One region of the Terribacillus sp. FSL K6-0262 genome, then DNA from elsewhere that is predicted to be linked to it. Evidence: predicted binding sites of a transcription regulator. Region 1 holds the regulator's gene; the other holds the start of a gene.
The links. The regulator Rex, encoded in region 1, represses fermentation and respiration genes when NADH is low (regulators of the CRP and FNR family bind a similar motif). The targets are predictions, from matches to a motif close to TTGTGAAATATTTCACAA.

Region 1 (3,421 bases):
ATCCTTTTCGTCCATAAGCGGATATTCATCCCAAAGCTCAGCCAGAACGGTCTTGGAAGAATGGAGTTCAGTCTGTTCCTGATCATAATATCCGATGCTGACGCCGGTACCCAGCTCTACTTGTCCGGATTTAGCGGGAAGCTTTCCGATGATTGTCTTGAGCAATGTCGTTTTACCAGTTCCGTTCGGACCAGTAAGGGCAATGCGATCCTGACGGTTCATATGGAAGGTGACATGCTCGAAGACAGGGGAGGCACTCTCCGGGTATTGATAAGCCAAGTCCTTCACTTTCAATACATCATTCCCGCTGCGTCTATCGATATCGAATGTGAGTCTTGCAGATGATGCATCCTGGAGCGGACGATCGATTCGTTCCATTTTTTCCAGTTGCTTGCGTCTGCTTTGAGCCCGTTTGGTGGTTGTAGCACGGGCAATATTCTTTTGGACGAATTCCTCCATCTTTTTGATTTCGGCCTGCTGCTTTTCGTATTGCTTCATTTCCCGTTCAAAATTGGCAGCTTTCTGTTCCAGATAGCTGCTGTAATTTCCTTTATAACGGACAGAGTGATTATGGGCTATCTCAATGACGGTATTGACTGTTTTGTCGAGGAAATAACGGTCGTGCGATACGACTACGACAGCTCCCTGATAGCTGCTCAAATAACCTTCCAGCCAGTCCAGCGTGGAAATGTCCAGATGGTTGGTCGGCTCATCCAGTATCAATACATCCGGTTTTTGAAGCAGCAGCTTCCCTAAGGCAAGCCGGGTTTTCTGTCCGCCGCTCAAGGAACCGATAGGGGTGGACAGATCTTTATCGCCGAAATTAAGCCCGTTCAATACGGAGCGGATATCCGCTTCATATTGATAGCCTCCATTCAGGCGGAAAGCCTGCTGTTTTGTATCATAATTCGTCAATAGCTGCTGGTAAGCCGCTTCATCGGAAATAAGATCGGGGTCGCCCATCTTTGCTTCCAGACGGCGTAATTCTTCTTCCTGCTGGATCAAATCAGCAAAGACGGTCTTCATTTCCTCCAAGATGCTCTTTTCGGACTCCAAGCCTGTATGCTGTTCCAAATAACCTAGGGTAGCATCTTTTGACAGGAATACATTCCCCTCGTCAGAACTCAACTCCCCTGCCAGGATCTTCAGCAATGTCGATTTACCGGCACCGTTGCGACCGACGATGGCCAAACGATCCTGTGTTTGTACTTCCAGCTTTATATTTGATAAAATGACATCTGCGCCAAATAGTTTTGTAATATTGTTCGCTTGCAATAAAATCATCTTGTTCACCTCATACTATCAGTGTATCCTATGTGACAAAACAGTAGCAAGCGCCGAATTCCTGCGCGTATACGCTTTCATGCGGATGGACATCGTGAATGGATTTGTTAAAATGGAGACAAGATGCCCCAATCTCATCTTCTTTGTGAATCTGTACAAGACTTTCCTTCTCTTATCTGTTAGAATAAGGTGTTAACTATAATCGTACTTTGTGAAAGTATCATATCGTAACAATTCAAGGACGAAGCCGCAGGCAGCATCTGTAACTCCTTGCAGATGCCGGAAGGGAACCTGTCTGCAACCCATCATACCGTCTACTCGGAATGGGGCTGGTCATATTCAGAAAAGGTAACAGAACCATGCTGTTCTAGTCCGAGAGGCCTTTTTGACCAGCTGCATGGCTGCACGAAGTTCGCTTTTGGAAGCTGCAGGCTTTAGGAGGAAAAATGAGCATGTATATGGATCAAAATAAAATACCAAAAGCTACGGCAAAGCGGCTGCCCCTTTATTATCGGTTCCTTAACAGCCTGCATCTGCAAGGCAAAACAAGGGTTTCCTCGAAGGAACTCAGTGAATCGGTGAAAGTCGACTCGGCCACAATCCGCCGTGACTTTTCCTATTTCGGAGCACTTGGCAAAAAGGGCTATGGCTATAATGTAGAGTACTTGCTGAACTTCTTCCGGAAGACACTGGATCAAGACGAGATCACGAAAGTGGCACTTATCGGGGTCGGTAATCTTGGTACAGCATTCCTGCATTATAATTTCACGAAAAATAACAATACAAAAATCGAAATGGCATTCGATACCGATCCCGGAAAAGTGGATCATAATATCGGCGGGGTCCCCGTCTACCATATCGATGACTTAGAGAAATATATCGGCAATGTAAGCGCAGCTATCCTGACGGTGCCGGCGCATGCTGCCCAAGCAATCACGGACCGCCTTGTCGAATGCGGTATTGCCGGAATCCTGAATTTTACCCCTGCGCGTATCGCAGTGCCCAGCAATATCCGTGTGCATCATATCGATCTGGCAATCGAATTGCAGTCATTGGTTTATTTTTTGAAGCACTATTAATTCCAATTCCCGCACCTCTCAAGCAGAGGTGTTTTTTCTTACATAAATTCACTGATGATCATACTTCCTTAATGCGTTTTACTCGGTTAGACTGGGGAAAGGTATCAGGAAAAGAAGGGACGTAAAAGAATGTGCCAGCAAGCCGCCATCACTTTACAGAAAGTGACGTATGAAATAAATAAGCATGAAATCATCCGCAATGTAACGGGCAGCTTCACCAAAGGCAGGATTACAGCAGTCATTGGCCCCTCAGGTGCTGGAAAGACATCACTTTTTCGGTTATGCAATGGTATGCTGTCACCAACAAGCGGGAGCATCCTGATCGATGGAAAGGATATTGCACAGTATGATCCGGTTGCCCTGCGCCGTCATGTGGGCGTCGTCCTCCAGCAGGCAATCATGCTTGAGGGCAGTGTCCGGGATAATTTGGAATTGCCGCTGCAGTTAGCTGGAAAGGGGCTGTCAAATGACAGGGCAGAACAAATCACCAGGTTAGTGGGACTGGAGCGGGATATATTGGATCAAAACAGCAGGGATTTGTCAGGCGGGCAAAAGCAAAAGGTCTCCATCGCCCGGACATTGCTGAACAAGCCGGAAATCCTGCTGCTGGATGAGATCACATCTTCTTTGGACCGAGTTTCCAAGCAGGATATCGAGAATCTCATTAAACGGATCAATAAAGAGCATGGAACCACTGTCATCTGGATCACGCATAGCCTTCAGCAGGCACAGTCGGTGGCCGATGAAGTCTGGGTCATGATGGATGGGGGAATTGCCGAAGCGGGGGCCATTGAATTATTGGATGATCCGGGGAATGAAGCTGTCAGAAGCTTTGTCATGGAGGCGGAAAAATGACTGTACAAGCCATGTTGCTTACTTTGATATTTGTCCTGATCCCGCTTGCTCTGTCCAAGACATTGCGGCTGGGACTTGAAAAGGATACACTCGTTGCCACCATTCGTTCCATCATCCAGCTGTTTGCAGTCGGATATGTATTGCAGTTCATCTTCGATTCGGAAAATATCATGTATATCCTCCTGATGGTGGCACTGATGATC
Region 2 (3,421 bases), 240 kb from region 1:
GATTTCCATCCTGTTCATATCTGGAATCCTATTCATTTCAAACAAATATAATATACATGATAGCCCTGTATTAGAGAATGGTTTCAACATCCTTTACGATTGGGTCCATGTATTTTCCTATTTATTTGTCATTCCAACGGTCTTGCTTACTGCTTATACATTACTGAAAATGATTCCGAAGCTATCCGCACGCATGTGGATAAGAGTCACTATGTACATTTTCTGGATTGCTTTACTGGCGGGATCAGCTTATATATCCTTATGGGTTTGCACCTTGATCAAACTGGCAGCACAAAAAAAGACACTTCCCGCGGGAAGTGTCTTTGTCTTATCTTAGTAAGCTAAGCTGAATAGACCTTTGACGTGAGTCAAGTAGCGAATGTTACTTGCCTCTTTCATCATTGTTGCTGGAAGACCTTTCAATGGTGTTTGGTTAGCACCGACGAACGCTACGGCATCCTTGCGGCCAAGGCTTGCAAGTGTACCGGAGTTGATCGGGCTGAAGCTTTCCATTGTTTTGCCTTCAAGGTAAGCGAATAGATTATAACCTACTAGCTCGCCCATTTGCCAAGCGATTTGTGCTGTTGGCGGCCAAGGACGACCGTCTTCACCGAAGTATACCGCACTGTCACCGACAACGAAGACATCCTGATGGCTCTTGGACTGCAAGTATTCGTTAACAGTCGCACGCCCGCGATCAGTTTCCAAGCCGGACTCTGCCACCATTGGAAGGGCTTGTACGCCGCCAGTCCAAACGAATGTGTTTGTTTCGATTTTCTGACCATCTTTCAATTCCACGACATTGCCTTCCACGTTCGTTACAGGCAAGCCAAGCAAGAATTCCACGCCGCGTTTTTCCAAGCTGGATTGTGCGCGATCGATAAGATGCTGCGGAAGCATTGGTAGGATCTTCGGACCAGCTTCAACAAGCTGAAGCTTGATTTCTTTTGGATCCACACCAAGAGGCAAGCAGTAAGAAGCAAGCTTGTCCGCGATTTCGCCAACCAGTTCGACACCAGTCAAACCGCCGCCACCGATAAGGATCGTTCCATCTGCAGGGTTTTTGGAAGCTGCATATGCTTTGATCTTATCTTGGATTTGGTTGAATACTTTATTTGCATCGTCTACGGATTTCAGGACAAGGCTGTTCTCTTCCAATCCAGGGATGCCGAAGTAAGCAGTCTTGCTTCCAAGACCTACTACCAAAGCGTCATAAGAAAGGGTACTGCCGCCTTCAAGGACAACTTCTTTCTTATCGACATTGAAGCTTTCCACTGTTGCGACTTTGAAGTCTACATCCAGACCTTTCAAAAGCTTTGTCACAGGCATTGCCACTGCTTGCTCGGAAATGCTGCCCGCTGCAAGACGGTGAAGTTCCGTGATGATTTGGTGTGTCGGTGTTTTATTGATAAGTGTTACGTTCGCTTGTGCTTTGCTGTAATACTTACGTACGGTTTGAGCGGCTAAGACTCCGCCGTAACCGGCGCCTAAAATAACGATATTCTTTGCCATACTTAATCCTCCGTCCTTACCTTTTAGCTCTTATTTTTGTTTTTGTCTTTCTTTTTCGTTCGCTACTTCCAAATAGCTTTGAACAAAACGGAACATCTTCTGTGCTTGCGGGTCCTTCATCAGACGAAGCAAACCGAACAGACCGATTGTTTCATTGCTTGATTCCGCACGATCCTTTGCTTCGATTGCAGTTTGGGCGACTGTTTTCACAGAATCCGTCACAGGATGAAGCACTTCTGTAATTGCATTAACTGTATCGGATTTCAACACATCATCTGTTGCTACAGAATGTGCAAAGTCGTAAGAAGCAGTCAAAGCATTCACAAGTTCATTGATTTTCGGCAGCTGTTCGATCAGGGAAGTCAATGATTCTTGCACTTCAGGTTTTAGCAATTGGTCAACTAGATCTTGTTGGCGCTGGCTAACACTTTCGTTTGTTTCTGACATAACGTATTCTCCTTTGCTATGGCAATGCATTATATTTATACGTAAACATTATACTTCGTTGTGAATTTGTTCACAACTGTACGTTCACAAATTGCTCAAAATATCCACCTACAACTTTACTCCTACTTAAGGCACTTGTCAAAAGTTATTTCACATGAGTTAATGTTTTTTTTCATTTCCTATTATATGTTCAAAAAAATGACATAGTAAAAGCCCTTTCATACTTCCGCTTCCGTAGCTTCCCCTTATTTCGGCAAAGTATTAATATTTTTACTTATTTTCCCGAAATCTTTGCTGGCAACTATCGCCTCCCAGCATCGATATTCAAACAATCCAACTCCGAATCCCTGATTCGTTTATCAGCCACGCTCATCCCCTGTTAGCAGAGCTATACCCAGCGTGAAGAGAAACCGTAAAAATAGGTTAGGCAAGCTACCCTTACACAGGTGCCTACATACGATGAAGAAGAAAGCAAGAAGGGAGAATGATGATGTACAACGAAAACGATGATAAGCAAAACCAGCAACGGCAGATCCAGTTTCCAGGCGGACCTGGATTTGGCGGTCCCGGCTTCGGCGGTCCGGGTTTCGGAGGCGGGCAAGGCGGCTTTCCATTCGGACCTCCCCCAGGAGCAGGCGGACAGCAAGGACAATTCGGGCCGCCTCCCGGGCCGCCTCCATCCCAAATTCCGCAGCTGCAGTCAGTGAGCGGCGGTCCATCTACTTTCGCAGTAGATCCAGGCGGAATCAGATTTTGCCTTTTCCGGTACACTTATATAGAGCTTGAAAACGGACAGCGGTTCTGGTACTACCCAGTATTTGTGGGCCGCACCTCCATTGCTGGTTTCCGCTGGCGGCCGCAGCAGTTCCGCTGGCAGTATTTTGGTATCGACCTTAGAAGAATCGCTGCATTCAGCTGCTAATCGAAGAGGCCGGGCTTGCCGCCCGGCATTATACATAGCATGAAATATATCCAGAATGGCTAACAATCAGCCTCGTGAAAAACAATACGGGAAAACGAAGAGCTATGGCGGCGTGTCCTGCCGAAGCGGCGCTCAAGAATAAGGTTCGGTTTTAAGCACTGGAAAATTAGTTATGTCCCAGCCTCTTCCCCCTCATTTATCAAGCACACCCATGAGCTCTGGCAGCCAGAGGCTTAACGCCGGAATATAGGCGACTGCCAAAAAGGCTAGAATGACCGGAATATAAAAGAGCAGAAGCGGTTTGGTCACTTGTTCGATTGTGACATTTCCTACCTTCGCACCTATAAAGAGTACAGTACCTACCGGCGGCGTGATTGTACCGATTGCCAGCCCCATAGACATGATCATTCCGAAATGAACAGGATGAACACCCAGCTCCAATGCAATCGGCAAAAGAATCGGTGTAAAGATGAGCAAAGCTGGGGCGATATCCATAAATGTTCCGACAAGCAGCAGCAATAATACCATTATCAATATCAA

Region 2: the regulator Rex is predicted to act here: its motif matches at 2,018-2,035, upstream of MHI54_RS07125 (DUF1641 domain-containing protein).

What each region holds. Positions count from the first base shown of each region.
Region 1 is NZ_CP150277.1:1,140,240-1,143,660, reverse strand. It holds gene MHI54_RS05820 (ABC-F family ATP-binding cassette domain-containing protein) at 1-1,284, opposite strand, end outside; gene MHI54_RS05815 (redox-sensing transcriptional repressor Rex) at 1,737-2,363, shown strand; gene MHI54_RS05810 (phosphate ABC transporter ATP-binding protein) at 2,493-3,218, shown strand; gene fetB (iron export ABC transporter permease subunit FetB) at 3,215-3,421, shown strand, end outside.
Region 2 is NZ_CP150277.1:1,379,252-1,382,672, forward strand. It holds gene MHI54_RS07120 (NAD(P)/FAD-dependent oxidoreductase) at 334-1,512, opposite strand; gene MHI54_RS07125 (DUF1641 domain-containing protein) at 1,543-1,959, opposite strand; gene MHI54_RS07130 (transporter) at 2,447-2,881, shown strand; gene MHI54_RS07135 (TRAP transporter large permease) at 3,074-3,421, opposite strand, start outside.